Regions from separate parts of the Roseateles sp. GW821-FHT09G09 genome, predicted to be linked through region 1. Evidence: predicted binding sites of a transcription regulator. Region 1 holds the regulator's gene; the other holds the start of a gene.
The links. Region 1 encodes FliA, which starts transcription of late flagellar genes. Its sites were predicted from a motif close to CTAAAGTTTNNNNNNNNNNNGCCGNTA; they were not measured.

Region 1 (15,738 bases):
GCATCGACGACCCGAACGTGACCGGCTACGGCTGGATGTCGCCCGGCAATCTCCTGGACCGCACCACCTACACCGACGGCTTCGTCGACAAGACCTCCTGCCCGGTGGTGCCCAAGCCGCCGCAGAACGCCCTGCTCAAGCCCACCACCGGCTACGGCGGCGTCATCGGCGCCAACGACGGCTGCTCCGTGGTGCTGGACAACATGCCCGGTCATCAGGACCTGGCGCCCAACGCCAACGGCGTGATGGTGCCCAACGGCGTCAACATCCCGTCGCGGCCGCTCAAGCTGGGCGAGGCGATCGAGTTCACCGGCTCGTTCTTCTCCAGCCGCGCGGCGATGGACGCGATCCAGGACAACGGCAACTTCCGCTACTACACCAACGAGGTCACCTACGTCGTGGGCAGCGGCCTGCGTCCGCAGTACGGCGTGCAGCCGCGACTGAACAACGCGGCGCTGCCGGTGGAGACGCTGTCGGGCGGCACGGGCTCGATCTCCTACGACTACGCGGACAACGCGACCTTCATGTTCCAGCAGCCGAATCTCCAGATCGGCATGCAGAACATGCAGCGATTCGTCGAAGGTCGGCGCTGGTTCCACACCAACATGTGGACCGGCGATCACAACGAGCAGGGCAACGATCGCAACACCGACGCGGTGAAGCTGCAGGGGCCGCGGTTCAACCAGACCAACTGCTTCGGCTGCCACATCAACAACGGCCGCAGCCTGGCGCCGCAGGTGCTCAACCAGCGCCTGGACACGATGGCGGTGCGCGTGGCCGCGCTGGACGCCAACGGCAAGCAGCTGCCCCACCCGGTCTACGGCGAGGCGGTGCAGATGAACGCCCGCTCCGCCACCACCGGCGCGCCGCAGGACTGGGGCAACGCCGTGCGCGTGGCCGGCTTCGACACGAAGAACGTCACGCTGGCCGACGGCACCGTCGTGACCCTGAGCAAACCCAAGGTGAGCTTCGACGGTCCGACGCCGTCGGTGTACTCGCTGCGCAGTGCGCAGCCGGTGATCGGCATGGGCCTGCTGGAGGCGATCACCGACGCGGACATCCTGTCGCGGGTGCGCACGACGCCGGACGCGGACGGCGTGAAGGGCCAGGCCAACCTGGTCTACGACCCGGAGACCGGCGCGGTGCGCGTCGGCCGCTACGGCTGGAAGGCGGCCAAGGTGAGCCTGCGTCACCAGACGGCCAACGCGCTGCTGCTGGACATGTCGGTGACCTCGCCGGTCTACCCCAACCGTGATTGCCTGGCCGGCCCGGCCCAATGCAACAACAAGAAGGTGGACAAGGGCGTGACCGAGGACGAGCTGACGCTGCTCTCGCGCTACGTCGCCCAGTTGGGCGTGCCGGCGCAGCGCAGCATCGTCAGCGGCTTCCCGAAGGGCGTGAGCCCGCTGCCCTACCTGGACGTGGATCCGGTCAAGATCGCGTCGGGCGCCAAGCTCTTCGACAGCATCCGTTGCACGGCCTGCCACATCGCCGAGATGAAGACGGGGCTGGGCACCGAACTGGCCGAGATGCGCAACCAGACGATCAAGCCCTACACCGACCTGCTGCTGCATGACATGGGCAGCGAGCTGGCCGACAACTTCGCGGAGTCGCAGGCCAGCGGCAGCCAGTGGCGCACGTCGGCGCTGTGGGGCATCGGTTACACGGAGCGCGTGGCGGGGACCGGCGTGAAGGTGGGCTACCTGCACGACGGCCGCGCCCGCACGCTGACCGAGGCGATCCTGTGGCACGGCGGCGAAGGCGACGCCAGCCGCCAGCGCTTCGTCAAGATGAGCACGGCGGACCGGGAGGCGCTGCTGGCGTTCCTGAACTCGCTGTAAGGCCGGACGGAGAGGCGACTCTCCGCCAAGGCGACGGCCTGGCTCGCAGCGTGCGGGCCAGGCCGTTTTCCTTGGTGGGTGTCGATACGCGAGTCAGTGGCTGACGGGTTTTTGCGATGTAAGCCATTGCAGGTTTCAAGCGAGGGGAGAACGGCGACCATCGTTGCCGATCCTTGTCAGAGCCCCTAGCAGGCGGCACCGCCGCCCCGCTTCCCATGCGCAACATCCTGATCCCGTCCCTGGCGACGGACATGCACGCCGTCGTCGTTCAGGTCGCGCTGGAGCAGCGCGGGCATCACGTGGTCCGCTGGACCTGCGACGAGTTCCCCTCGCTGAGGACGTCCAGCCTGACCATCTCGAGCCAGCAACGGCTGGACGGATGGGTCCGCTGGCACGGCCGTCGCGTGAGGACCGAGGAGATCGACCTCGTGTGGTTGAGACGTCCGGGATGGCCCGTCGCGCCTGCGGGCCTGGAGGGCGAGGATCGGGAGCCCGCCGACGGCGCGCTTCGCCACTGGTATCGCTCGATCTGGGAAGCGTGCTGGGCGGCCAATGCGGCGTGGGTCAACTCGATCGCGGGGCACGGCCGGGCGGATAACAAGCTCGTGCAACTGAATGCCGCCCGTGAATGCGGGCTGGCCATTCCCGACACCTTGATCTCCAACGAGCCGGACGAAGTCCGGAGGTTCATCCACTCCGGTCAGGTCGTGGTGAAGGCGTTCCAGAGCCGGGATGGGGGCGAGGGAGACGAGCGCACGTCGAGGTTGGCGGGCAGCATCCGCGAGCATCGGGCGCCGGAGGAGGACCTCATCCGCGCCTGCCCGGCGATCTATCAGATGCGGCTTCCGTCGGCCTTCGGCGTGCGGGCGTTCTTCTGCGGGAAGGCGGTGCTGGCTGTCTCCTTCGACGCCCGGCGGCAGACGGGGGCGCCGATCGACTGGGACGTGGGCCGACCCGATTTCTCGATCGGTGCGAAGGAGATCGCCGTCCCACCGTTCATCAAGGAGGCCTGCTTTGCGCTGATGACGCGGCTCGGGATCGTGACCGGCTCGTTCGACTTCGCGGTCACGCCGTCGGGTCAATGGGTCTTCGACGAGCTGAATGCGCAGGGGCAGTTCATGGGGATGGAGCAGTGCGCCCCCGAGGTGTCTGTCACCGACATGTTCGTCAGGTTTCTCGAAGCGGAATCGCATTGGGACTTCGAGTACGCGCGGGCAGGCTCGACGCTTCGACTGCGGGAGCTGCTGAATGAGCCTCGCACCAAGGAGCTGACCTTGATCGATGCGGCGCGGGTGAGGAATCAGGTGTCCAGCACGGTGTCTTGATCATCACCGCGAGACTTCGCCCGGTTTTCGGTGAAGATGCCCCCTTCGCTTCGAGCCCGTCAAGGAAGTCGCCATGCGCGCGGCCCATTTCTCGGAACACGCAGAGCCGCTGAGCCTCAGCGCCGTGAGCATCGCGCCCTTTTCCGCCGTGCTGCTCATCGTGGTGGCGCTGTGGATCATCGCCTTCTCCAAGCCCCTTCACGCCATCGGCTTCGACATCGGCGCCCAATGCGGTGGGCCGAAGGCAGAGCCCTCAGCCCTGACCGTCACCATCGACCAGAACGGCGTCGTCGTCTGGGAGGGCGAGGTCCTGAGCAGTCGCGCGGCTCTCGATGCCCGGATGCGTGCAGTGGGCAACGTCTCCGCCGCGGATCAGGCCGAGGTTCACGTCTGGCCTCACAAGGGCGCCAGCTATGGCGCGTTCCTGGCCGTCATGGTCGCCGCGCAGCTAGCGAGCTGAATCGACGATGAGCAACCTTCCCACCCTAGACGACCTGATCATTCTGTTCGAGCAAGAGCCGAGGTGGGTGCACCCCGAAGGCTGGCTCTCCGGTGTGGAGTTCGCGCTTACGCGTGGCGAGCAAAGTCTGCTCTTCAGGGTTGCCGACCACAATCTCACCTGTTCCATCTCCCTCAAACAGAGCGGTGTCGAGGTATTCAACGCAGAGTATGTCTTCGTGAGAGGACTGCGAATTGAATCAGTGCATCCGCAGGAATGGCTGAGTTGGGTAAGCTCCAACAACAAATTGACCAGGCTCCAAACGCGCCCGGTCTTGCACGTCTCCATCAGTGAGGACTGGGTTGACATTGAATGATCGAAATAGAACGAGTGCCAACGAGAATGCTGTTGGAATTGACGACTGCTGATTGCCAGCAACAAGCCTTCTCGTCGAGTTGGCCGACATACAGTCAGATACGAGACGTGACGTGTTGAAGAAAATCCTCCAGGATCGCCAGAAGTACTTGGCGATTCTCGACGACTCGAGAACTCCAATGGCGATTGGCTTCATGTCGCTTGGCCTCTTCATTTTTCGAAGCCTTGCTCACTGGAACGCGATTTACCTCTACGCGCTGCTTGGTTGCGCTGTGGTCTTCAACGCTGCTGATGTCAAGCTGAGGGCCAAAGAAGAACGCCTGTATTACGAAGCACACGAGAACCATGGAGAGCTGTGGCGCACGAGGGTGCTATCCATGATTTGCAACCTTGCCTCGCAGGCATCACAGTTTCTCTGTCTAGCATATATTTTCGCGTTTTTCTTTCGAAACGTCTGATTGACAGCGACGTATCGCCAGCGAAAGCCCCCAAAACCGTCCAAAAACAAACGAGTGCCACACGCTCCCGCGTGGGCACTCGTTTTTCATTCGACGTCCGCAGTTGGGCGCGGGCGGGTGAAAGTGATCGCTCAGGTCGCCACTGGCAGTGCCGTCGTTGACCATGAGCTCGACCGACTCGGCTACATCGGACGGAACCACCTAATCCACAGATATGAACGACAACCGTCTTGGCGTCGCGTTCACCTCCTCTGAAATGCGTTGGCGCGAAATTGCCTCTAATCTCATCTATTTATGTTGAGCACACGCAGATATATGTCATCTCCAATGACGACTTTGTGTGATGTAAGCGGTTGCAGGTGGCAAACGACGAGAGAACGGCGAACATCTTCAACGGCAATATTGCCGCGCCCTTTCCCCAACCAATGAACTCAAGCAATCCATCATTTGGCAGCATTGCCAGTTTCGCTATTGCGTTCACGATGGTGTCCACGGTTGCGGGCGCAGCCCACGCCGAACTTCCCATCGTGTATATCAACGGGACCGCTTTCTACTCACAAGACTTCTGGGACTATTCCTGGAGCACAGGGGATCAATACAGTGGCCCTCCAATGCCCCCAGCGTTCTTTAAAATGCTTGCGCAGAAGAATGCCTTGGCTCGAGCCATGCGTGACAGCGGGGATGTCCGGTGCTCTATTCTTGAGGAAATCCGCTCCACCGTGTCAACGGCAGACATAACATCTCGCATGTGGGCTGCTAGGAAGACCTATGACCAAATGGCTCTCTTGACGATTGGGAATGCCGAAATCGGAAAGTCCGGACTTCTGGCAATTACCTATGCGGACGGGGGGACCGAGAGGTGGAAGATTATTAGTCCAGTGCTTCCAGGTGGCGCAATTGAAGATCCTGAACTCCATTCATTAACGCTGGGAAACGGAACAGTCCAACCGAGTCCCAACCTTGCTTGCCGGCTGCTGAAATGACATCCAAGGTTTTGCTCGCTCTATTCGCGGCAATGCTGCTTGTCGGGGCTATTTCAATTGTCCTCTGCGATTCCGAACCGAAATTGAAGCCTCCCGCAAATGCAGCGCTCGTCAGGCCGCTGGCAGACACAAACGCACGCCCGGCTCCAAATCGGTCTGAGTCCTCGCGATCAAGCCCCGGCAACCCCGCCGTCGAAAATCCGATTCCGCAGACAACGCTACTGCAAGATTTAGCCACATCGACCAATTACAAAAAGGTATACGAGGAAGCCAAGGTGGCTCCTGGCAAAGGAGGATTCTTTGTTGCTGGTCTGGTCAATCGACGGTGTTCTGACGCGCGACTGGCGATCATGAAGAGTAGCGAGATCGCATCTGCCAAACCCCATGCTGAAGCTTACAAGATCCAGACAGCGAGCGACCGGCTAGCCATGCTTTGCCAGGGCATGATTGATGACGATGTGGATATCTATAAAGGCTATGCCAATATTTTTAAGACTCAAGATCGACGTGCAGACCCCATTCTTTCCATGAAGGAAGACTACAGCGAAGCTTACGCCAAGGGCGACATGAAGGTCATCGCCGACACATTAAAGGTGGCAATGAAATTTCCGTCGCCAGAACTGTTGGAGAATCTTTCTTTTACGATGAAGAATGGGGAATTTTATTTCAATGGGAAAACATATTCGGCGGGTTACGAAGGAAGTGCCAATATCCTATTAGCGGCAAGAATGTTGGCAATTTGCGAGATCTGGTCGCGCTGCGGAAGTGCCACTGACTATCATCTATTGAACGCTTGCGCGCTCGCGGGAATATGCGCGTCTTCGTACGAACAATTGGCGGCGGCTGTATTGACCCCAGAAGGGTTGATTGAAGCGCACCAACTAGCGAAGGTCATTTCAAACGCGGCAGCCACCGGCGACGTGTCTGTCTTCATACCTCGGCCATAGATGCGTCACGAATCGGCGAGCGGATTCGCTATCTGCATCGTCCAAACAAGACGAGTGCCACACGCTCCCGCGTGGGCTCTCAATTTTGTTCGACTTACAGAATTTCCCCCTATAGCCAGGTCGTGCGCACACAAACCCAGGTCATCACCACTAACGGATTTGTGTGATGTAAGCGATTGCAGGTTTCAAACGAGGAGAGCGGCGACTATCGTTTCTGCGGCGATGTTGCCGCGTCATTTCCTGGATGAACGACAGCGATAAATCAGTCGCCGATTTCATTTCATTCAGGGCACCTCCGGGGCATCATCACCGCCCCTCTTCCTATGCGCCATATCCTGATTCCCTCGCTGACGTCGGACACGCACGCCATCGTCGTGCAGTCCGCCCTTGAACGGCGCGGCCATCGGGTGTTCCGTTGGATCAGTGACGAATTTCCTACCTTGCAGACGTCCAGCTTGAGTATTTCCTGCGGCCGTAAACTGAGTGGCTGGATTCAATCGCAAGGCAGTCGCGTGCGCGCCGAAAGCATTGACCTCGTGTGGCTGCGTCGCCCGCGCTGGCCCGTCGTCCCCACCTATCTGCACGAGGATGATCGAGAGGTTTCCGGGGAAGAGCTGAACCACTGGTATCGCTCGATCTGGGAAGCATGCTGGGCCTCCAGTGCGGCTTGGGTCAATTCGATCCACGGACGCCGCCGAGCCAACAACAAGCTGCTGCAGCTGAAGGCGGCGCGAGACTGCGGCCTGGCCATTCCCAGCACGCTGATCTCGAACGATCCAGACGAGGTGCGGCGGTTCGTCCGGCCGGGCCGCGTCGTCGTGAAACCGTTCCAGACGCAGAACTGGCGCGAGGGCGACAAGAGCGTATCGACATTGACGGCCAGCATCCGTGAGGAGCAGTTGCCCGAGGATGATTTCATCCAGGCTTGCCCGGCGATCTACCAGACGTGCATCTCCAAGGCCTTCGAGGTCCGCGCATTCTTCTGCGGGAAGGCCGTGCTGGCCATTTCCATCGATTCACAGCGCAACACCGAGACATCGATCGACTGGCGGGCTGGCAGTCCTTCCTTGCTCGTTGCGCGGCGGATCAACCTTCCTCCGACGATCCAGGAGGCGTGCTTCTCCTTGATGATGAGGCTTGGCATCGTGACCGGCTCCTTTGACTTCGCGGTCACGCCTTCGGGGCAGTGGGTCTTCTTCGAAGTCAACGAGCAGGGTCAGTTCTTGTGGATGGAGCAATGCGTTCCCGAAGTCACCGCCACCGACATGTTCGTCAAGTTTCTCGAGGCTGAGTCGCACTGGGACTTCGACTACTCGCGCGCTGCGTCGCCGCTTCTGCTCAAGGACCTGCTCGATGCACCGCGAACCAAGGACCTGCTGTCGCTCGATGCAACACGATCGCGGAACCTGCGCTCCACTGCCGCGCTTGGAGGCATGGACACCACCAAAGCTTGACCGGATGCTCCTCGATCGCCTCTCCCGCTTCAGCGCAATGCCGTTGGTGGCGCTTCCATTTCTGGCTGCGTCGACGGCCTCTGCCGTGACGCTCTCGAATATCGATGTCGTCGGCGGGAAGAGCCTCGACATCGAGCTGATCCGCCGGTCGACGGAACTCGTCATCGGCAAGCTCTACGACAACAACGATCCGGCGTTCTTCGCTGCCTGTCGCAACGTGCGCCGCGGATTCCCCTCCGCCAACGTCACCTGCAACCTGATCCTTCGCGCCAACGACGAGGCCACCTATTCCATCGCCATTCAGACCAGCGTCTATCGGCCTGTCTACAGCGAGACCTGCGTCGAGGGCCTCGTGATTCCGAAGGCAGTCGACGAGCGGTTGAAGGCGCTCGACCGCGCACGGGAGGAGACCTTCCGCGAGAAAAACGGTCCGGCCGATGGGCGAGAGTTCATTGGCGCCGACGGCTTACTCGACTACGCATCCCCCCGCCTGCACGACGAGAGAAACCGCCTGGTCAGCGCCGCTAGGAAAGGACAGCAGGCGATCGTCGACGCCACGGCCTCCTGTGATGTCGACGTCAAGGGGGCGGCCCTGGTGCTGCTCCAGTACTCAGGGTCGGCGACGAGCGCCAGCAAGATTGCTTTGAGAGAAGCGAGACATCCAGACCCTGCGGTGAGGAACATCTCGCTGCGATTGATCTCCACGTTTTCGGCAGCGCTCAGCGTGGCGGACAGGAACAAGGCCGCCGGCATTGCATGTGAAGCCATCCTGCAAGGAAGCTTCTTGGACATCAACAAGTCGCTCGCTGTGATCGATGCCCTTGAGGCGCAGAACGGGCCGAGCGCGTTGGAGGTCGGCAGCGCTTGCGAGAAGGAAATCGCTCGCCTCAGCACGGAGAGCGATTCACCTCAGATCGGGGGATTTGCGAAGTCGATTGGTCGGCAGCGACGAGACAAGGCGTCGAGGCACGTCGGCACCGTTCAGAACGCCAGCTACTACTCCTGGGGCGCTGTCGGCACTCCGGCAGCGGAGTCTCTGGGAGAGTTGACGGCACGAGCGCTCGCTCGGAACTTCTCGTCCGCTGATGTCATCAAGCTGATTCCTGCTGCGCGGCCTGAAGGGAAGCTGTACCTACTCTGTGTCTTGCGGAAAATCGCGCCGAGGGACTACGGGAAAGCCAAAGCACTGGCTGCCCTCACCAACGAAACCCGAGTTTCGACATTTACAGGCAATGTCATGACGACGGAATCTGCGTCTGCTGTGCTGCTTCAGATCGAGGCATCAAACTGTGGCGCGCTGAGCTGGGCGGTAAGCAAGGGCTCCGACAAGTAGGCTGCGCTAAACACCCTTCAAAACAAAACGAGTGCCACACGCTTCCGCGCGGGCACTCGTTCTCTTTTGGGGGTGTGGGGATTGGGTGCGGTCTGAAACTGGACACGGTCAGCTAGCGGCGAGCAAGTTCTTCACCTGGCGGCCGTGGTCTTCGACGGCGGCGATCTCGATCACGGCGAAGAAGCTGGCGATTTCGTGGATGAGCTCGACGGCCATATCGCGGGGTTGCCGTTCGGGAGGCTCTTGCTCTTGCTCGTCGAGACGTCGAGCTGCTGGACGAACGAGGTCGCGTGAGCGAGGCGGTCGCGCAGATTGGCGATGGCGGTGCGGACGGTGATGTCCTGATCGAGCACGAGCGGATGCTTGTAGAAGCCGCCGTCGGCTGCCAAGTGATAGGGATTGCCGGCGGCGACGCTGAGCTGCTCCAGCGTGCGGTCGGAATTGAGGGCGAGGGGCTGGCGGTCGAGAAGCGGGACGGCGCGGGCGGCGGGATCGGGGTCCAACTCAATATGTTCGAGGGCGAAGAATTCCGAGAGCTTGAAGTTGCTATCAGCGACGGATTGGATGAAGCGATTGGAGGGCATGGAAGTCCTTAACTAAATGGAAGTTGAGGGACGACCACCTGACCTGTTGAATGCGGAGGGTGGGCGAGATGTCAAAACACGCACTGCACACGTGCGACTCTCCTCGCGGAAAAGTCCATCTCGCCCGAAATTAAGGCTAGTGAGAGGTCAACATGGTGACGCATCGCAGTGGGTGTTTTGAGCACCTGTTTCGATCCTCTCGCAAAAATCACATCTTGCCAATTACTCAAAATCGGAGGGTCAAAGACTCACCGAAGTTATGCAAACACATGACTAGGTATAACCCAGCCTTCAATAGCTCTGCGCTCCGCGCCATTGCAAGAACGACGGATTCAAACTAGCGACACCGGCTTGCACGCCAACCATCTGAATCGATCGCTGATTTCGGAGGAAGAATAATTCCCTTTCCTCGCAAATCGTTAAAAGCAACAAATCCAACGGCATTTTATTGAGCACGGAAGACAAATGCCTCCTAGCGTGAACCAACTCTAGGCCAGTTTGAAAAACTCCGAGAATATCAATATCTGAGGAACGACCAGGACCCGCAATACAAGAACCGAACAAGTACCAATGTCCGGTAACCGAAAAAGTATAGCGTCGAGCAAGAACTCCACAAATTCTGTCGATTTCCTCAAGCACAACTATGCCTTGTTTAGACGCGCCAATAAATCCCCCCATGCGAGCACTTGAACACCCATATGTCGAGCCGCTGTCAATGCTGTACTGGTAATACTTCCATTTGGGTTTCCCTTCAACACGATGTCACACGCGCCATATCGCTCCAACGAAAGGTGCAAGCCCTCAGAAGCCAAATCATAGTCATAATTTACGACAATGGTTAGCGGCTGTTTACCTCTACGATTAACGGTCCATTTCCGATCAGCATCCCTCGCCAAACTCTCCACAGCAGTATGTTTCTTTAAGCCTCTTTCTATGAACAAGTGCTCCTTATTCTTGTAAGCCCGTGGATCATCCACATTCAATACTTTCAACAAGTCACCAAAACCGCCAAATGCGGAGCCTCCAGCTTCGATTCTTTTTATCGCTCCGCCGGTCCACCATGAATCCTTTGGAATATTAACAAAGAACGCGATCGATCGATTGATTCCAAGGAGGTTCTGGATATGCGAGTCTTCAACTTTTTGCGTTGAGAGAGTTGCAACATCAAAGGGCCCGAGAAGCGTTCGCTCAATTCTCAACAACTGCGGAGCCAAAACATCAATGTCAGCGACACTTGGGGCATCATCTATTTTCGCTTTCACCCAGGCGCCAGTCCAATCCATTTCTTCCATATTTTCAATCTTTCAGAATATCATCCAGAGCACTTGGAAATCTAGCGCCTCCGCCAGCCGTCTCCTTGAGGAGATGACGAGCCTCAAGATCGCAAATATGCTGGCGAAATTTCTCCAAGGTTATTTTTTCATCCTGAGAGAGTAGCTTCCTATTCGAATCCAACAATGTAAGAAGCTTTCTATTATTTGGAATAATAGAAACAAGAACCTTACGCTTCCACTGAATCGCTTCTTCAGCCTCGGGATTCCAGAGATATTCATTTTCTGGCCCGTATTCGTTAAATATCAACCTATTCTGATCAAGCAATTGCTCGATGGCCAATCGTGCAGACGATCTTTCGGCATAAGTTGCAACACCAAACAGATTAATTATTTTCTCGGCATGCCCTTTTTTCCACTCAATCACCAACTCATCCGGGTAATCAGCGGGCGCCTTATCTATTTCAGTGTGACAATTGGGGCAGAGAAGAATAAGGTTATCAAATGAACCCAACTCTTCCGCTGCCATAGCAGGAATTGCTCTTGGGCCACTTTCATTTGCGGCCACGATATGCGCCATTTCGGCAATATGAATTTTTTCGGTACCAGTATCCAAAAATAACTTCCGATGACATGTAGGGCGCTGACAATGTCCTGCCGAGGCAGCAAAAAGCCGCAATATAGTTTCTCTGCTTGGGTGAGCTTTCCCTCTTCCGCAACTCATTTTCCAGCCCCTTTTAGAACCCAAACGCCAACCTCACCCCACCCCAATGCCTCCCAGCAACGGTGACGGGTGCCGAAGCCTCCTTGAGCAGCACGAAGTTCCCGCCGCCCATATCCCGGCGGTAGGTTTGCAGGAGGAACGGTCGTTGATTCCGGGCTGACGCCAGCCCTGTCCGGTCGTTGAAGATCCGTCGGTAGCGGCTGTTGGCTGTATTCCAAGCCACGTCGCCGGTGCGCTGGGGCTGGCAGTACCGCTTGTTGTGCGCCGCCACGTACCCGTTGCGGTCCACCGCGATGCAGAACACCACCTTGTCCGAGAGCTTCAGCATCCGCTCCTGGACCTCCGGGAACAGCTGATCCGCGATCTGCGTGAATCTCGTCGTGAACTGCTGCGGGTCGGTCCCCGCGATCGGCTGGTATTGCTCGTCGAAGAGCGCCGAGACGTCGATCCGCTTCTCCTTCAAAGCGCGTTCTAGCAACCCGGCAATCTCAGCCGCCGCCCCCTGCACCGCCTGGATGTACGGCGAGTCCTCGACCTCGACGCCGCTCGACGCGATCTGCTCGATCATCTGCTCCGACAGCCGCAGGAAGCGGTCGCTGCACGCGAACGCCGACTCCAGCTTGCGCATCGCCTGCTGGATCTCCACCCCGAGCTCGCCCGAGCGCTCCGCCAGTTGCTGCGTCGTCGCCTGGCTCTCCTGCGCCGACTTCGCGATGAGGTCGACGTCGATCTCCACATCCGCGAACGCCTGCAGGATCTTGCTCTGACCGGCTCCTCCCGAGCCGTCCGCCCTCAGCTCCCGGCTGAAGGTCTCGATCCGCGCATCCAGCGTCCCCACCGTGCCCATGATGGCCTTCGACGACGCCTCCACCTGCGCCGCCAGGTCCTTCACCGCATCCGCCACCACGCCGAAGCCGCGCCCCGCCTCGCCGGCGCGCTTGGCCTCCACCGACGCGTTGAACGCCACCAGCCGCGTCTGCAACGCGATCTTCGTGATCTCGGACGCCGCCCCGGACACCTGCCGCAGCGTCGACACGATGCCGCCCACCTCGTCGCCCACGCCGGACAGGGCCGTGCGCGCGCGCTCGACCGCCTCGCGCGTCTGGTTCGTGGATTGGTTGATGCCGTCCTGCGCATGCCGGACCTGCTCGAGCTCCGCGCCCAGCGCCTGCATCGCCTGCGCCTGCGAGGTCACGACCTTCTGCGTGTCCTCCAGCAGCCCGCGGACTTCGGCCGCGTCGCGGCCCAGTTTGGAGACGCCGCTCGAGAGCTCTCGAACGACCTTCGTGGTGTTGCCTTGCATCGCCGGCTCACGAAAGCCGACCTCGGCTCCCCCCGCCGGCGCATCAGGCGCCACCTTCCCGGCGCGCCTGCGCCATGAGTCCCACATCGGACGCTCCCCTCATGGTTCTCGGACCACAAGGACTGCGGCCGCTCTCTGCGGCTCGTTTTACCAGTCGCGCAGCTTCACGCGCAATCGGGCAATCGCTTGACTGTGCAGCTGGCACACCCGCGATTCGGTGACCTTGAGCACCGCCGCGATCTCTTTCAGGTTCATGTCATGTTCGTAGTACATGGACATGACGTAGGCCTCGCGCTCCGGCAGGTTCTTGATCGCCTCCACCAGCGCCTCGCGCATGCGGTGGTCGCCCAGCATCGACATCGGATCCGCCGAGTTGTCCCCGACGTGCCGGTCCAGATAGTCGTCGTTGTCCTCGCCGCCGGAGATGTCCTCCAGATAGACCAGCTGCGTCCCGCGCACCTTGCCCAGCATCTCCTGATACTCGGCCAGCGGAATGCCCATCTCCGCGGCGATCTCCGATTCCTGCGGCGGGCGGCCGAGCTTCTGCTCGAGCTTGTGCACGGCGCTCTCGATCGAACGCTGCTGGCGGCGGTTGCCGCGGCTCATCCAGTCGCTGCCACGCAGTTCATCGAGCATCGCGCCCCGGATGCGCTGCGTCGCGAAGGTCTCGAACTGCACGCCCTGCGCCGTGTCGAAGCGCGAGAGCGCGTCCGTCAGGCCGATCAGGCCGACCTGGATCAGGTCGTCCAGTTCAACGTTGGCCGGCAGTTTCGCGATCATCTGATGCGCCAGCCGGCGCACCAGCGGGCTGTACTGGCGGATCAGCGAGTTGTTGTCGAGTTGACCCTTGGCGGTGTACATCGTCTCGTCTCCAATCCGGCGTCAATGCGCAGCGAGGGTCACGCCTTGCGGGGCGCGGCCAGCCTTGGGCTGCCACATCGGCCGCGGACGCAGCGGCATCGCATCCGCAGCGCTGTCGAGCGCCGCGCCAGGCACCGAGGCCAGCAGCAGTTCACGCGCCATGTGACGCATCTCGTGCGTCAGGGGCGCCGTCACCGGCTGGCGGGGATCCAGGCAGGCCCACTCGCGCAGCACCGCGCCGAGGAAGCCGTCGCCGCAGCTCGAGAGCTGCTGGGCGATGCGCTCCGCCAGGCGCAGCTGCGGGTTGCAGGCCAGCAGCAGGCTGTAGACCATCAGGCCGGCGCGCTGCGTCAGCCATTTCATTCCAGCGTAGGCGTAGGTCACGCTCTGCACGTCGGTGTCGGCCAGCAGCACCGGACGCACTTCGCGCGACACCAGCACGCGGCTGAGTTCCGCGGCGCTGGCATGCAGCAGGACGACGTCAGCGAACGGTGCCGCGTCGGTCACCGCTTCCAGGAACTGGGCGGCCGAACCGTTGGCATTGATGTAGCGCATCGGCAGCCCGCGCGCGGCGAGGAAGGACACCTTCGCCGACAGCGGTTCGACGCAGGCGGCGAGGTCCACCGCCGCCAGTTCCGACGCCGCGGAGGCGTGCTCGCCGGCGTCCACGACCAGCGTGTGCAGCCCGAGTTCGCCGAAGGCCGCGCACATGCCTTCCAGCAGCGCGCCGCTGCCGACGACATGCGGATTGCTCACCACCGGTACCACGCGCACGCGCGCCGTGGCGAACAGACGGCGCAGGCCGTCGGCCTGGTCCTTGGGAGCATTGCTGAAGTCGCGCATTGGGCTGCTCTGTGTCTCTTGCGTGTTCCGCCCCAGCGCCCTGTCCCTCTCGAAAGGAACCGGCCATTGCTGGAGCCGTTACCGGAAGTTTCCCTCCCGGGGCCACCTCTTGACCGGGAATTGAAAGGGGGAAACACCCCGCTTTTCTCTTCCCCCACCCCTCACCTCGTGGACCTCTCACACATCAACGTCGGACGTCCCCGCCGCAATGAAAAAGGGGGAAAGGCCCGAGCCCTTCCCCCTTTCTAGAACTTGTGACCGGGTTTGGCAACTCCCCGCTCCGGGAAGCCCCCTCCGATCGAGCGGTCAGCCCTTGATCAATTCATTCCCATCGGCGAGGCGGCGCCCGCGCCTCCCGCCATCGTGCCGGCGGTGAAGATCAGGTTGACGTCGGAGGCGTCCACGCGCCAGGCCGACTGGCCGTGGCTGCGCAGCGCGCGTTGCACCAGCGCCTGCGACGAGAGGCGGTGCCAGTCTTCCGGCACGCGCTGGCCGTTGGTGACGCCCAGCACGCGCAGCTTGTGGCGGATCACGGTGTCCAGCGCGGGGGCCAGCTTCACCGCCTCGTCCAGCTTGGACAGGATGACGCCTTGCGCTTCCGCGCCGCGCCAGGCGCCGACCACGTCCTCGATCGTCTCGCCCTGCTGCGCGGCGTTGACCACCAGGATGCGCTTGATGCTCTTGTGCGCCAGCATGTCCAGCAGCTCGGCGGTCCGGCTGTCGCGCTGGGCCGTGCCGGCCGTGTCGATCAGCACCATCTTCTTGGACGACAGCAGATCCAGCAGGTCTTCCAGCGACGCGCGGTCATGCGCCGTGTGCACCGGCACGCCGAGGATGCGGCCGTAGGCGCGCAGTTGCTCGTGGGCGCCGATCCGGTAGGCGTCCAGCGTGATCAGGCCAAGCTGGCTCGCGCCGTACTTGGTCGCGAAGGCCGCGGCGATCTTGGCCGTCGTCGTCGTCTTGCCGACGCCGGTCGAGCCGATCATCGCGAACACGC
Region 2 (15,738 bases), on a different contig from region 1:
GGCGGAGCCCAGCGCGTCGAACTGGTCGGTGGTCAGCGAACGGATCGCGGCCGTCGACAGGGCGCGCAGATCCTGCGTTTCCATCGCGGCCATCTGGTCGGTGGTCAGGCCGGCGATCTGCTTGGTCGACAGCGCGGCGACCTGCGACGAGCTCAGCGCGGCGACGTTGTCGGTCGACAGCGCACCGATCTGGGTGGAGCTCAGCGCGGCGACCTGCGCCGTGGTCAGCGCCTGCACGTCGGCGCTCTCCATCGCGGAGACCTGGGCGGTCGACAGCGCGGCGACCTGGGCGGTGCCCAGGGCGCGGATCTGGGCCGAGCCCAGCGCGTTCAGGTCATCGCTGGACATCGCCTGGACCTGGCCGGTCGTCAGCGCGGCAACCTGGCCGGTCGACAGGGCGGCGACCTGGTCGGAGTTCAGCGCGTCGAACTGGTCGGTCGTCAGCGAACGGATCGCGGTCGTGGACATGGCGCGCAGGTCGGCCGTCTCGATGGCGGCGACCTGATCGGTCGTCAGGCCGGCGATCTGCTTGGTCGACAGCGCGGCGACCTGCGAAGAGCTCAGCGCGGCGATGTTCTCGGTGGAGAGCGCGCCGACCTGGGCCGAGCTCAGTGCCTGGACCTGGCCGGTGGTCAGCGCCTGCACGTCGGCGCTTTCCATCGCGGAGACCTGGGCGGTCGACAGCGCGGCGACCTGGGCGGTGCCCAGCGCGCGGATCTGGGCCGAGCCCAGCGCGTTCAGGTCGTCGCTGGACATCGCCTGGACCTGGCCGGTCGTCAGGGCGGAGACCTGCTGGGTCGTCAGTGCGGCGACCTGGTCGGAGTTCAGCGCGTCGAACTGGTCGGTCGTCAGCGAGCGGATCGCGGCCGAGGACAGCGCGCGCAGGTCGGCGCTCTCGATGGCGGCGACCTGGTCGGTCGACAGGCCGGCCAGCTGCTTGGACGTCAGGGTCGCGAACTGGCCGGACGTCAGCGCGACGATGGCCTCGGTGGACAGTGCGGCGATCTGGGCCGAGCTCAGGGCGGCAACCTGGCCGGTGGTGAAGGCCTGGACGTCGGCCGATTCCATGCCGGAGACCTGATCGGTCGACAGTGCGGCGATCTGGGCGGTGCCCAGCGCGCGGATCTGCGCGCTGCCCAGCGCGTTCAGTTCATCGGTGGACAGCACGGCGACCTGGCCGGTCGTCAGTGCGCCGATCTGGGTGCTGGTCAGCGCCGAGACCTGGTCCGAATTCAGCGCCTGGACCTGGTCGGTCGACAGGGCGCGGACGGTGGCGGTAGCGAGCGCCTTCATGTCGTCGGAGCTGATGGCCGCCATCTGGTCGGTCGTCAGGCCCTTGACCTGCGTCGAGCTCAGCGCGCCGATCTGGCCGGAGCTCATCGCCTCGATCGAGTCGGTGCTCAGCGCGCCGACCTGGGAGGAACTCAGCGCGCGGACCTGCGCGGTCGTCAGCGCCTGCACGTCGGTGCTGTTGACGCCGGCGAGCTGGTCGGTCGTCAGCGCGGCGATCTGCTGCGTCGTGATGGCGCGGATCTGGTTGGTGTCCAGGGCGGCGATCTCATCGCTGGCCAGCTGGCGGATCTGCTGCGTGGACAACGCGCCGATCTGGGCGGTGGTCAGCGCGGCGACCTGGTCGGAATTCAGCGCGGCGATCTGGTCGGTGCCCAGCGCCCGGACGGCGGCGGTGCTCAACGCGTGGACCGCGTCCGAGGTCAGCGCGGCGGCCTGGTCGGAGGTCAGCGCGGCAGTCTGCGTGCTGCTCAGCGCGGCGGCCTGGCCGGTGCCCAACGCGGCGACGCCCTCGGTGGAGAGGGCGTGGACCTGCTGCGAGCTCAACGACTTGATCTGATTGGTGGTCAGCGCCTGGAGGTCGTCCGACGCCAGCGTGCCGATCAGGCTGGTGGAGATGGCCGCCACCTGCTGCGTGCTCAGCGCGCGGATCTGGTCGGAGGCCAGTGCGTTCAGGTCGTCCGACTCCAGGTTGCGGACCTGGCTGGTGGTCATCGCGCCGACCTGCTTGGTCGTCATCGCGCCGAACTGGTCGGAGCCCAGGGCGTTCAGCTGCGCGCTGGTGAAGGTCTGCACCGCGGCGGTCGACAGCGCGCGCAGGTCGTCGGACTCGATGGCGGCGATGTTGGTCGTCGTGAAGAGCGACACGGCCTTCGTGCCGAGCGTGGCGAACTGCGAGGTCGTCAGCGCCTGGAACTGCTCGGTGGTGAACGCGGCCCAGTCTTCGCTGGTCAGGCGCGCCAGGGTCGTCGACGTGAGGGCGGCGATCTGGTCGGTCGTCAGGTTGGTAATCAGCGATGCCATCTTGGAACTCCGTGAACCTATGGGGGCGGATGCGCCCATAGGCGCGAGTGGGTTGGGTCAGCTTGTTGTTGCCGGGCACCCCAACTTCCGGGTGCCGTCATTCGGTTTTCGGACGCCGATTGACAAACTTGAGTGAGCCCGGAAATGTTATGGGTGGCGCGCTTAACATGAACGGAACAAAAGGGCCCGGAGTCGGCCTCAGTTCACGGTTACAGAAGCGGCGCAAAGCCCGCGAACGCGGGGGAGGCGATGCTTGCCAAGGCAAGGGATTCCGGCCGCGTCATCGAACGATCGTTCGCCGGTCACGCGGCAGACATTCAATGGTGATCGGCACTTACGCGTCATGCTGAAGCCGGTTCGGAGGTCGAAGGCGCCCGCGACGCGCGGTTGACCGCCGCTCGAGTATGTGAAACACGATGTGAGCCGTGTGAAGAAAGGCCCGTGACGCCAGCGTCGGACGAGGGCTTCGACCGGTGTGCTTTGTGTTGGCCGTGATAAGTTCACGAGTTTCCGGCCGTGCGCGTGGCCGTAGTTTCGAAGGTATGCCCACCTCTATTAGTTATTGGCAGCCAATTAATATGACGACAAATGCCACCAGGCCCTATCGGATCCTCGGCGTCCAGCAGATCGCGATCGGTGGGCCGGACAAGGCCGCGCTGCGCCGGCTGTGGGTGGAGGTGCTGGGGCTGGAGGTCGTCGGCCACTTCGTGTCGGCGTCGGAAAACGTCGACGAGGACATCTGCGCGATCGGCAACGGCCCCCACCGGATCGAGGTCGACCTCATGCGGCCGCTGGATCCGGAGAAGAAACCGGCGGTTCACGCGACGCCGCTCAATCACATCGGCTTGTGGGTGGACGACCTGCCCAAGGCGGTCGAATGGATGGCCGCGAACGGGGTGCGCTTCGCGGCTGGCGGCATCCGCAAAGGGGCTGCAGGGCACGACATCTGCTTCATCCATCCGAAGAGCAGCGGCGAATTCCCGATCGGCGGCGAGGGCGTGCTGATCGAGCTGGTGCAGGCGCCGCCGGAGGTGGTGGCGGCCTTGAGCGGTTCAGTCGGCCCCTGAACGGCGCCCCGTCGCCCTCACCAGAACTTCCACCAGGGCGCGCTTGCCGGAGGCTCCTCCTGGGCGGCCTTGCGCCGCGTGCCGGCGCGCTGGAAGTGCAGCAGCGGGATGGCGAACGGATCGACGCTTGCGTCACCGCCGCCTTCGAGCTGGTACCCGAACCGGGCGAGCAGGACGGATTCCCCCAGTTCCAGCGGATGGAAGGGCAAGGGATAGGCGTCCTCGCCGTCGACGGTGCCCACGCGCGGCTGCTCCGCCCAGTACGGCGCCTCGAAGGGCAGGGGCTCGCCGATGTCCTCCAGGATGCCGCTGTCGGGCGACAGGCTCAGGGAGCGGATGAGCCGGCCGTCCTCCCAGACGGCGAACGCGAACCAGTCGACCACGCTGTGCATCGCGTGCAAGGTGATCCGGCGTCTGCCGGCGATGTCGAGGAAGCGTCCCGGCAGCTGCGACGGATGATCGATGGCGAACTCGCTGGCCGCGATGACGGAGACGCCGGGGAAACAGCCGATGAACATCAACGGGTCGGGCGGATTGGTATAGCTCAGGTCGCCTTCGCCGATCAGTTCGAGCGTTTCTCCTGGAAAGAGCCGTTCAGCCAGCGCGCGTGTCGCGTCCCGGTCGAGCGCGGGCTGCGTTTCCAGTGCCGCGCGCGCGTCGCCGTCCGCGATGACGAGCATCCAGGTCTTGGCCCCCATGCGCCACATCCTCTCCGTTGCGTGGCGAGGATGGTAATCGCGTCAGCCCTCGTACGGTCCTTTGCCGGGCAGCGCCCACAGCAGGCCCAGCGTCGCGCCGGCCGGCGCCACGGTGAGGTGGTCCTCGCCGGCCAGCACGCGGCTCTCGATGCGCAACGAGGGGTAGCGGCGCTTGCGCAGGAGCGATTCGAACCGGCGCGCATCGGCGACGAGGTCGGTCTCCTTGTTGAAGCGCGGTCCTGGCGCGACGGACTCGTAGGCGCCGACGTACTGGAAGATCCTCGCCGCCAGATCGGTGTGCTGCTTCGCGTAGGCCGCCTCACGGTCGAACATCAGGTGCCGATCGAACCAGAAGGACGGGCTGCCGAGGATGTAGTGGCTGAACAGCGTCGGCTTGGCGAACAGCACCTGTGACGCGAGGAGCGCGCCATAGGAATGCCCGAGCAGCACGCGGCGGCCCGCGTCGAGCTGATACCGCGCCGAGATCGCCGGCACTGCCACGTCGGCCAGGTACTTGAGGTAGGCCGCGCCTTCGCCGTAGCGGGGCGCGCCATAGCGGTCGGCGGGTCGGCCCGGCCGGGTCCGGGGATCGCTGGGCGTGTAGTCGCGCGACCGCATGTCGACCGCGGACTCGTCCGCGGGCCCCGCCAGCCCGACGACGGCGAAATCGGCGAGGTTGCGGCCCTGCTGGCCCACGCGGTTGCGCAGGGCCCGCACCAGCGGGAAGGCGTAGGGCGCATCGGTGACGAACACGGCCGGTCGCGGGCCGGCGTTCGGCGGAGCGTTGGCCGCTGTGTTCGGCGATGTGTTCGGCGGCAGGTCGATCCAGACCTCATAGCGTCGCCCGGTGACCGGATCGGGCAACGGATGGACGAAGGTGCCGGGGAGGGCGTAGGGCCCGGTGGCCTCCGGCAGCGTGGGCGCGGCGATGGACCGGGCGGTCGGCATCAGCAGCGAACCCATCGCCGCGGCGAGGACTTGCCTGCGGTCGGTCATGCGAGGAGTCGGAGCAACAAAGGGGTCGCGAGTGTGTCGCGCCGCGTCGATGGGACGCTCCCCGGGAGGGGTTACGGGCGTTACGCCCGTCCGGGCGCCGCTCAGTCGACCAGGATGTTGCGGTTCTTCAGCGTCAGGTGGATCTTGTCGCCGACCGTGTCCTTGTTGAACGGCTTGACGATGTAGCCGGTGGCGCCGAGTTTTGCGGCGCGGATGATGTCTTCCTTGCGGCCCTCGGCGGTGACCAGCAGCACCGGCACATTGCGCAGCGGATCGGACTCGGGCCTCGCGCGCAAGGCCTCCAGGAACTGGAAGCCGTTCATCACCGGCATGTTCACGTCGCTGAGCACGAAGTGGACCGGCTCGCCGGACTCGGCCGAGAGTTCGAGCTGACGCAATGCGGCCTTGCCGTCCTCGGCTTCGAGGATCTTCTTGAAGCCGAGTTCGCGCAGCAGCCCGGAAATGATGCGACGCATGGTCGAGAAATCGTCGACCACCAGGAAACAGAACTCTTCGCGTTTGATCGTCGTGACCATGTGGAACCCCTTCAGGGGTGGAATGCTAGCGCGAGGATGCTCAGGCCGTTCAGGCCATTCAGGCATATTGGTCGAGGAAGGCGCCCAGCGTGGCATGGGCGCGGGAGCGCCTGGCGTCGACCGCTTCGGCGTCCTGATCCTGAGCCTGATCCTGCGCCGAGCTTGCAGACACGGTGCCCTGGCCGGACGGCTCCGCGGCCTTCGCCTGCGCGGCTTCCGCCGCCTGCTTCTGGATCTGGGCGATCTGGTCCATGACCACCTGCATCTGGGACTGCAGCAACTTCTGGCGCTTTTCCTTCGCCTGCGCATCCAGGGTCGAGTCCGATGCGAGGTCCTTCATCTGCTTCTGCAACTGCTTGAGCTGCGATTGCAGGCGTGCGATCTGCGCATCGGTGCCCGTGCCGGAAGCCGCGGCGGAGCTTCCCGTCGAGGCCGACGCTGAGGAGGCGGAGGGGACGGCGACATGCATGATGGGTTCCTGGGCGATGCCCTGATATCGGCCGCCAGGGCCGGGTCTTGAGGGCGCCGGGCTCGCGTCGGGGTCATGGCGCAGCGGGTAGCATCTCCGCATGACTTCGACAACGACTGACCCCGTCGCCGCCCTGCTGCGCCACGCCGCCTCCAAATGGATCGCGCCGCGTTTCCGCCATCTGGCGGACGACGAGGTGATGGAAAAAGCCCCGGGAGAGTGGGTCACGACCGTCGATCGCGATGTCGAGGCCTTCCTGACGCCCGAATTGCGCGCACTGGTGCCCGGCTCGCGCGTCGTCGGCGAAGAGCAGTGCGCCGAGACGCCGGAGCTGCTCGACCAGCTCGACGAAGGCGCCGTGTGGCTGGTCGATCCGCTGGACGGAACCTTCAACTTCATCTCCGGGCGGGAACCGCTGTCGTCGATGGTGGCGTTGCTGGAGGACGGCGTGACCGTCGGAGCGTGGATGCTGGACCCGATCTCGGGCGTGCTGCATCACGCCCGGCGCGGGCAGGGCGCCTGGCGCGAGGCGCAGCGGCTGCAGGCCACCTCGGGGCCGGGGCTGAAACGGGCGGTCGTGAAGACGCGCTTCCTGCCCCAGGAGCATCAGGACCGCGTCGCGACCTGGCAGGGCGTCGAGATCCTGTCCGGCCTCAACTGCGCAGGCGCCGAGTACCCCGCGCTGGCCGAAGGCGCGTTCGACGCGACGCTGTACTGGCGCAAACTCGCCTGGGACCATGCGCCCGGCACCCTCTTCATCGCCGAGGCGGGCGGGTTCGCGGCGCGGCTGGACGGCACCCCGTACCGCGCCGGCGACCGGCAGCCGGGCCTGCTGGTGGCGCGCAGCCGCGAGGTGTGGGAAGAGGCGGCGGCCGCCTGGAAGACGACTTCCTGAGGCCAAGCGCGGGCTCTCCACGGGGCATGAGGGCTCCCTCCTGGACCCTCAAGCCCCATTCCGGCCCCAGCCGCACTCGCTGACTCCCTGACTTCCTTGCGCTCGCTGACCTTGGGTGGGCGTTGAGCGTTGAGCGTTGAGGGCTTGGTGGATTGGTACGGAACGTCGATTGCCGACTGGCCGTCGATGACGGCTTCCCTCGATATCGCACGCCGACTCGATCGGCTGCCCTGGTCGCGCTGGCACTGGCGCGTGGTGCTCGCACTCGGCGTGGCCTGGGTGCTCGACGGCCTGGAGGTCACCCTCGTGGGCTCCGTCGGCGCGGTGCTGGAACGACCTGACACCCTGGGGCTGAGCGCCGTCCAGGTGGGCTGGTCCGGATCGCTGTATCTCGCGGGCGCGATCGTCGGCGCTTTGATCTTCGGTCGGATGTCGGACCGGCTGGGCCGCAAGCGCCTGTTCCTGGCGACGCTCGCCCTCTACGCCGTGGCGACGCTCGCGACGGCGTTCTCCACCGACTTCACCTTCTTCGCGCTGTGCCGTTTCGTCACCGGACTCGGCATCGGCGGGGAATACGCCGCCATCAACTCCGCGATCGACGAGCTCGTGCCCGCTCGCGTGCGCGGCCGCGTGAACCTCGCCATCAATGGCAGCTTCTGGATCGGCGCCGCGCTGGGGGCCGCGTCCAGTCTCCTGTTGCTCCATCCGGACGTGCTCGGCCCCGTGCAGGGCTGGCGCGTGGGTTTCGGGATGGGCGCGCTGCTGGCGGTCGGCATGGTGCTCGTGCGACGCCATGTTCCGGAAAGTCCGCGGTGGCTGCTGCGCCACGGGCGTGTCGAGGAGGCCGGCCGGATCATCGACGCGATCGAGGCCGAGGTCGCCGCCCAGCACGGTCCGCTGCCGCCGGTCCCGCCGGCGGCGCAGCGCGAGCATCGCCGCCCCGTGCCGACCATGCGGGAGGTGCTGCATGTGCTGCTGCGCCGGTACCGCGTGCGCAGCGGCGTGGCGCTGTCGCTGATGCTGGCGCAGGCCTTCTTCTACAACGCGATCTTTTTCAGCTACGCCCTGGTGCTGACGCGTTTCTACGGCGTCGCCGACCATCGGGTGGCGCTCTACATCTTCCCGTTCGCACTCGGCAACGTGCTGGGCCCGCTGTTGCTGGGGCCGCTGTTCGACCGGGTGGGCCGCCGTCGCATGATCGCGCTGACCTACGGCCTGGCCGGCGTCGGCCTGGCGGCCACCGGCGTGGCCTTCGTGGCGGACGTGCTCGATGCGCGCTCGCAGGCGCTGTGCTGGTCGGCGGTGTTCTTCTTCGCGTCGGCGGCGGCCAGTTCGGCCTATCTGACGGTCAGCGAGGTCTTCCCGCTCGAGATGCGCGCGATGGCGATCGCGATCTTCTACGCGGTCGGCACGGGCGCGGGCGGCTTCGTGGCGCCGTTGCTGTTCGGGTGGCTGGTGGAGAGCGGCGATCGCGGCAACGTCGCGATCGGCTACGGCATCGGTGCCGTGCTGGTGATCGTGGCGGGCTTGCTGGCGCTGCGCTTCGGCGTCGACGCGGAACGCAAACCGCTCGAGGACATCGCGCCCTCGATGCACGACGCGGACTAGCGCGGCTTCAGCGCTTGCCGAACCAGCGTCGCACGCGGCGCTTCCAGTCCAGCCACTGCCGATGGCGGGAGCGGTCGATGCGCTTCACGTCGATCAGCGTGAGGTCGCCGCAGGCCGACATCGTGTGCAGGCCGCCGGCGAAGTCGCGATGCGCGAGATCGCCGGTGAAGGTCGCCGGCAGCGCCTGGACCTCGACAGCCTCCCGCGACAGGCGGGTGAAGCGCACCCAGCGCGTCGCGCCGCCGTAGCCGTTGCGGCTGTCCTGCACGGGCAGCGTCACGAGGCCGTCGCCGCCGACGAACGGCGTGCCGGCCGGCCGCGCGCCGTCGTGCGCGGACCTCACCGGATTGGAGCGATGCGGCGTCCACGGCCCCTGCAGCGAGTCGGCATGCGCGACGTGCAGCTCGCGCTGGTCGCGCTTGTCCGGGCCGATCACCGCATAGAACATCCACCAGATCCCGTCGTGCCGCAGCAGCGAGGCGTCCACCGCACGCACGCCCGGCAGCAGGGCGCAGACCCGCTCCCAGCGTTCCCAGCGCTCGGCGCCGTCGACCGCGCGGTAGAGCGCGACTTCCTCGGCCTGGCTGGATTCGGGGACCATCCAGACCTGCCCGTCGTGTTCGAACACGAAGGGGTAGGACAGATGGAAAGGCGTCTGCAGCACCGGCTTGGGCGCGCTCCAGGCGCCGTCGATGAGGTTCAGCGTGAGGCGTTGCAGGTCGGCGCGCTTGGTGCGGTAGTCGAAGTTCTCGACGAACACGTGCAGCGCGTCGCCGTCGCGCAGGGCGAAGGGATCGGCGTAGTAGCGCCAGTCCCCGGCTCCGGGCATCCACACGATGCGCTCCCGCAGCTCGTGCAGACGCTCGGGGCTGAGCAGATCGATGCGCTCGGGAACGACGCCGACGGTCCAGAAGTCCGACTTCGGACGCTTAAACATGGACGTCAATCATGGAGGTCAACCATGCGCGTCTTCCACGCTCAGGCCGGCCAGCTCGTGCACGCGGGCGCCTTGGCGCGTCAGCACCTCCCGGTACAGCGCCAGCGTGGCCCGCACGGCGGTCGAGCGGTCATAGCGGTGCATGTCGTAGTCGACCGGGCGGCGCTGGTCGCGTTGCCGCTGCGCGAGGGCGGCAGCGATCGCCTGGCCCATCGCCGGGGCGTCGTCGATCGGCACGATGGCCGATTGCGCCGGGTCCAGCATCTCGCGCGCGCCCAGCGTGGCGGTCGCCACGATCGGCAGGCGCGCGCGCATGGCCTCGAGGATGGCCAGCGGGAACTGCTCCTCGCGCGACGAGGAGACGTACAGGTCCATCTCGCCGAGCAGTTCGTCGACGTTCCAGCGGAAGCCCAGCAGGTGGATGCGCTTGTCGCCGCCGCGCAGCGCCTCGAGATCGGCGCGTTGCGGACCTTCGCCGATCAGCACCAGGTGCGCCTCCGCCGGCGCGCTCTGCTGGAAGGCCTGGATCAGCGTGTGCATGCCCTTGGCCGCATGCAGCCGCCCGACGCAGCCGATCACCGGCGCGGCGTGGGGAATGCCGAGCTCCATCCGCAGCGAGCCGGACGGCAGCTGCGCGGCGCAGGAGCCGGGGCTGCGCTCCGGGGCCCAGTTGTAGATGACGCGATGCATGCCGGCGAATTCCTTCAGGTGACCGACCTGCGCCGAATTGACGCACACCAGCGCGTCCATCCGCGCGTGGTGATGCGTCTTGTACCCGACGTGCAACGTGCCGACACGCACCCGTTCCTTGGCCGCCGCCACCGCCTTGCAAGCCGGCCCCAGATGGCCATGGACGACATCCGCGCGCAGCTTCGCGGCCAGGCGCCGCACGCGCGCGCCGCGCAGCAGCGGCAGACGCAGCCCGTGGTAGGTCACGCGCTGGTCTAGAGCGTGCCGGACCGCGGATCCCGCCGGTCCGATCACGTGGACCGCGTGGCCCAGCGCCGCCTGGGCGTTGGCCAGGTCGACGCAGTGGTGCTCACCACCGGCGATGCGAGACGAGAAGACCACATGGACGATGGAGAGTGCGCGCATGACGTCGAATCGGCAAAAAGGATAAATAACGTATGGAGTCTATTTCTTAACATTCAGCAATAGAGCGGGATTTCCCCCGAGATCGTGGGGTGTACGGTGACTCCGGAGCAAAGGTGTGCGCAATTCCATGGGTGACGTTGACGTCTTCCGAACAATCGAGCCCAAAAGTGGGGTCGAGCCAGCGGGCGAACGACCGTCGTCACCCGGGCGATGATGAAACGCCACGTAACCAAACCGGCAACGCCGGGGCGGGTGGCCTCGGCGCGACGAAGCGCCGTTTCCCTGGGATGAACTGCGGAACGTGACCACCTGCATGCAGGGTCATTGAAGTTAAGCTAGCGCGCCTTTTTGCGGCTTTCGCACGAAGGACACCTCTTTACGTCATCTGCCACGTTCCCCCGGAGCCCGCTTCATGCTGCGTCTGTCGCTGATTGCCCTTGTCGTTGCATCCCTGCTTGCCGGTTGCGGCAAGTCCTCTCCTGACAAGAAGGCGTCGCCCGCGGCGGAGGCAGCCAGCGCGCCGAGCCTGCTGGTGGCCAACGAGGACGTGCAGACCCTGGGCGTGAGCGCCTACGCCAGCGGTCCGGTCATCACCGGCTCGATCCAGCCGGAGCGCCGCGCCGACCTGCGCGCCGAACTGCAGGCCATCGTGCTGCAGGTCTACAAGGAGAACGGCGAGCGCGTGAAGCGCGGCGACCTGCTGGTCCGCCTGGACGACACGGCCATCCGCGACTCGGTCCAGTCGGCCGACGAGTCCGCCCGCGCGTCCTCGCAGAGCTTCGAGCAGGCCGAGCGTCAATATCAGCGGCTGAAGACGCTGCAGGCGCAGGGCATGAGCTCCATCCAGGCAATGGAGGACGCCGAGATCCGCCGCAACAACGCGCAGAGCGACCTGGTCGCCGCCCGGGCCCGCGTGGCCACGGCGCGCCAGCAGCAGCAGCGCACCGAGGTGCGCGCGCCGTTCGACGGCGTCGTCGCCGACCGCAAGGTGTCGCCGGGCGACTCGGCGCAGATCGGCAAGGAGCTGATCAAGGTGATGGACCCGGCGTCAATGCGTTTCGAGGGGCTGGTCTCCGCCGACCGCATGTCCGAGCTCAAGCTCGCGCAGACCGTCTACTTCCGCGTCAATGGTTATCCGCAGGTGGACTTCCAGGGCAAGGTGCGCCGCATCGCCCAGGCCGCCAACGCCAACACGCGCCAGGTCGAGGTGCTGGTCGACTTCGCCGGCGCGCAGCAGCCCGGCGTGGCCGGCCTGTATGCCGAAGGCCGCGTGCAGACCAACAGCGTTTCGGCGCTGATGGTGGCGGACAGCGCGCTGGTGCGGGAGGGCGACAAGTCCTTCGTCTGGCGACTGGACGGCGGCAAGGTCGCGAAGACCTCCGTGACCCTGGGCGCCCGGGACGACCGGCAGGGCTTGTATGTGGTGACGGGCGGGATCAAGCAGGGCGATCGCATCCTGCGCAGCCCGACCAGCACGCTGATCGACGGTCAGCGCGTGGAGCTCGGCAAGGGCGCCGTCGCCGCGGCGGCCACCTCCGGCCTGACGAACGTCGGCGGGGCGCCCGCGGCAGGGTCGACCACGTCCGGCTCGGGCACCTCGGGGTCGACCGCGGTGCCGCTGCCGGTGCTGCCGGTGGCTTCGGCCGCGTCGGCCCAGTGATGCGCACAGGAGCCTGAACCATGTTCCTTTCCAATTTCTCGGTCAAGAAGCCGATCGCGATGATCGTGATCATCATCGGCTTGATGGCCCTGGGCCTGCTGGCCCTGTCCAAGCTGCGCGTCAACGAGCGGCCCGACGTCGACCTGCCGCTGCTGGTGGTCAGCATCAGCTATCCCGGCGCGTCGCCGGAGACCTCCGAGCGCGAGATCGTCAACCGCATCGAGAAGTCGCTGCAGAGCATCTCCGGCGTGAACGAGGTGAGGTCGACCTCGGGGGAAGGCTCGGCGCAGCTGCTGCTGTTCTTCAACTTCGACAAGAACATGATCGAGGCGGCAGACGAGGTCCGCAACGCGATCGCCGCGGTCCGCCACAAGCTGCCCACCGAGATGCGCGAGCCGGTGCTGCAGCGCGTCGACCCGTCGGCGCAGCCGATCATGCAACTGGCGCTGTCGTCCAGCACCCAGTCGCACGCCGAGATCTCGCGGATGGCGGAGGACCAGTTCGCCGACCGCTTCCGCGCCATCCCGGGCGCGGCGACGGTGACGGTGAACGGCTCGCTCAAGCGCGAGCTGTCGGTGCTGCTGAACGCGCAGAAGCTGCGCGAGTTCAACGTCTCGGTGACCGAGGTCGTCAACGCGCTGCGCATGCAGAACACGACGGCGCCGGTGGGCAAGGTGCGCGGTCAGCTCGAGGACCAGAGCATCCGGCTGCTGGGCCGCATCGAGTCGCCGGCCGACTTCAACCAGATCGTCGTGAAGCGCTCCGGCAGCGAGCTGATCCGCCTGGGCCAGGTGGCCACGGTGCAGGACGGCTTCGCGGAGCAGACTGGCCTGTCGGTGCGCAACGGCCACCCGAACGTCGGCATCATGGTGACGCGCTCGCGCGACGCCTCGACGGTGAGCGTGGCCAAGGAGGTCCGCAAGCTGGTCGAGGAGATCGACAAGACGCTGCCCAAGGGCACGAAGCTCGAGGTGGTGCAGGACGGCGGTCAGGACGCGCAGGACAGCCTGAACAACGTGATCCACGCGCTGGTGTTCGGCGCGGGCCTGACGATCTTCGTCGTCTACGTGTTCCTGAACTCGTGGCGCTCGACCATGATCACGGCGTTGTCGCTGCCGACCTCGGTGATCGCGGCCTTCATCGCGGTCTGGCTGTGCGGCTTCACGCTGAACTTCATGAGCCTGCTGGGCCTGTCGCTGGCGATCGGGGTGCTGATCGACGACGCGATCGTGGTCCGCGAGAACATCGTGCGCCACATGGAACGCGGCGCCGACCGCCGCACCGCGGCGCTGAAGGGCACGGCCGAGATCGGCCTGGCCGTCGCGGCGACGACCTTCTCCATCGTGGCCGTGTTCATCCCGGTGGCCTTCATGCCGGGCGTGTCCGGCGAATGGTTCCGGCCGTTCGGGCTGACGGTGGTGGCCTCGGTGCTGGTGTCGCTGTTCATCTCGTTCACGCTGGACCCGATGCTCTCGGCGTTCTGGGGCGACCCCCCGGGGCACCATGAAGCGCCCAAGACCAACTGGGTGTCTAAGAAGCTGCACGCCTTCAACGAATGGTTCGACCGTCAGGCCGACGGCTACGGCCACGTGATCGCCTGGGCGCTGCATCACCGCAAGTGGATGGCCGCGTTCGCGGTCCTCAGCTTCGTGCTGGCGATCTTCCTGCAGGCGACCTTCGGCGGCACCAGCTTCCTGCCGGCGTCGGACTCCGGGACCATCGCCATCGAGGTCCGCACGCCGGCCTCGTCCAGCCTGGAATACGCGCGCCTGAAGATGGGCGCCGCCTCCGCGCTGGCGCGCGAGATGCCCGAGACGGTGGCCACCAACGAGAGCGTCAACGCCAGCGGCGGTCGCGTCTACGTCGACCTGGGCAAGAGCACCAAGCGCAAGCGCAGCGCGGCGGAGATCGCCGCTGACCTGCGCACGCGGGTGGCCCGCCTGGTGGGCGCCGAGTACGTCGTGCTCGACGACCTGAACAACGGCGCGCAGAAGCCGGTGCAGATCCGGTTCTCCGGCGCGGACTCGCGCAAGCTGATGGAGATCACCACCGACTACATGGAGAAGCTGCGCCGCGTGCCGGGCGCGGTGGACGTGGGCCTGTCGGAACAGGATCCGCAGAACGAGCTGCAGATCGAGCTCAACCGCGGCCTGGCCAACACGCTGGGGATCTCGGTGGGCGACGCGGCGAATTCCTTGCGCGTGGCGTTCGCCGGCGTGGAGGTCGGCGACTGGATCGACCCGAGCAGCGAGACGCGGGACGTCGCGGTGCGGCTGGCGCCGGAAGACCGGGTCGACGCGAGCAACATCGAGCGTCTGCCGATCGCCGTGACCGGCGCCGGCGTGATGGTGCCGCTGGAGCAGATCGCGACGGTGACCATGGGCAAGGGTCCGGCCAAGATCCAGCACGCGGACGGCAAGCGGATGATCGCGGTGTCGGCCAACGCGCACGGCCGTTCGCCGGGCGAGGTCACCAGCGATGCGCTGAAGCTGGCCAAGGCGATCAACTTCCCGCCGGGTTACGGCATCGAGCTGGCGGGCGCGGCGAAGGACCAGCAGGAGGTGTTCAGCGCCATGGGCATCGCGCTGGCCTCGGGCATCGGCCTGATGTACCTGATCCTGGTGATGCAGTTCGGCAGCTTCACCGCGCCGCTGGGCGTGATGCTGTCCTTGCCGCTGTCGCTGATCGGCGTGGTGGTGGCGCTGCTCCTGACCAAGGGCACGCTGAACCTGATGAGCTTCATCGGGATCATCATGCTGGCGGGCCTGGTGGCGAAGAACGCCATCCTGCTGCTGGACGCGGCGCGCCAGGAGGAGGAGGCCGGCGTGCCCCGCGAGGAGGCGCTGATGCACGCGGGCCGCAAGCGCTTCCGTCCCATCCTGATGACGACCTTCGCGCTGATCGCCGGCATGCTGCCGGTGGCGGTGGGCATCGGCGAGGGCGGCGAGTTCTATCGCCCGATGGCCGTGGCGATCATCGGCGGCACGATCACGTCGACCTTCCTGACGCTGCTGATGGTGCCGAGCTTCTACGACAGCATCGAGATCAAGCGCGACAGTTTCCTGGCGAAATTCCATCGCCGCGAACAGCGCTGGACGACGGCGGGCGCGCTGGTCGCCGGCATCGTGGAATTCGTGCTGTTCCTGACCTTCGTGCGCTTCGTGTTCCGCACGGTGATGAGCGGCTGGCACGTGGTCAGCGGCAGGAAGCGCCGTCCGGCCGATGTCGCGCCCCACGGCGCGGGCGACGACTGACGGCGGCCGGATCGCTCGCCGGGGAACTCGCCCTGACAACGAAGAAGGCGCCTCATCGAGGCGCCTTTTTTCCGTTCGATCAGCCCCGTCGCGCCCGGCGCCACCACGGGGCGCCGGCCGCGCGGGACGCCGTCGCGCCGGACGGTTCGTAGGCCCGCCCGGCCGGGGCGGACAGCTCGATCTCCGTTCCCATGCCGGCGTTCGACGTGA

Region 2: AC07O8_RS23180 (FlxA-like family protein) is a predicted target of FliA. The motif match lies at 6,105-6,131, and genes of this name have one in related genera.

What each region holds. Positions count from the first base shown of each region.
Region 1 is NZ_JBWKOG010000002.1:426,960-442,697, reverse strand. It holds gene AC07O8_RS06835 (di-heme oxidoredictase family protein) at 1-1,841, shown strand, start outside; gene AC07O8_RS06830 (MvdC/MvdD family ATP grasp protein) at 2,057-3,166, shown strand; gene AC07O8_RS06825 (ExbD/TolR family protein) at 3,240-3,626, shown strand; gene AC07O8_RS06820 (hypothetical protein) at 3,634-3,981, shown strand; gene AC07O8_RS06815 (hypothetical protein) at 4,094-4,438, shown strand; gene AC07O8_RS06810 (hypothetical protein) at 4,798-5,421, shown strand; gene AC07O8_RS06805 (hypothetical protein) at 5,418-6,368, shown strand; gene AC07O8_RS06800 (MvdC/MvdD family ATP grasp protein) at 6,692-7,822, shown strand; gene AC07O8_RS06795 (hypothetical protein) at 7,827-9,155, shown strand; gene AC07O8_RS06790 (hypothetical protein) at 9,326-9,739, opposite strand; gene AC07O8_RS06785 (hypothetical protein) at 10,381-11,031, opposite strand; gene AC07O8_RS06780 (HNH endonuclease) at 11,036-11,626, opposite strand; gene AC07O8_RS06775 (methyl-accepting chemotaxis protein) at 11,748-13,037, opposite strand; gene AC07O8_RS06770 (RNA polymerase sigma factor FliA) at 13,185-13,898, opposite strand; gene AC07O8_RS06765 (MinD/ParA family ATP-binding protein) at 13,920-14,741, opposite strand; gene flhF (flagellar biosynthesis GTPase FlhF) at 15,059-15,738, opposite strand, start outside.
Region 2 is NZ_JBWKOG010000009.1:201,777-217,514, forward strand. It holds gene AC07O8_RS23155 (beta strand repeat-containing protein) at 1-2,313, opposite strand, end outside; gene AC07O8_RS23160 (VOC family protein) at 2,892-3,380, shown strand; gene AC07O8_RS23165 (DUF6928 family protein) at 3,398-4,078, opposite strand; gene AC07O8_RS23170 (alpha/beta hydrolase) at 4,121-5,074, opposite strand; gene AC07O8_RS23175 (response regulator) at 5,176-5,610, opposite strand; gene AC07O8_RS23180 (FlxA-like family protein) at 5,669-6,079, opposite strand; gene AC07O8_RS23185 (inositol monophosphatase family protein) at 6,180-6,974, shown strand; gene AC07O8_RS23190 (MFS transporter) at 7,161-8,582, shown strand; gene AC07O8_RS23195 (glucosamine inositolphosphorylceramide transferase family protein) at 8,590-9,519, opposite strand; gene AC07O8_RS23200 (glycosyltransferase) at 9,538-10,614, opposite strand; gene AC07O8_RS23205 (efflux RND transporter periplasmic adaptor subunit) at 11,027-12,274, shown strand; gene AC07O8_RS23210 (efflux RND transporter permease subunit) at 12,295-15,528, shown strand; gene AC07O8_RS23215 (sensor histidine kinase) at 15,608-15,738, opposite strand, start outside.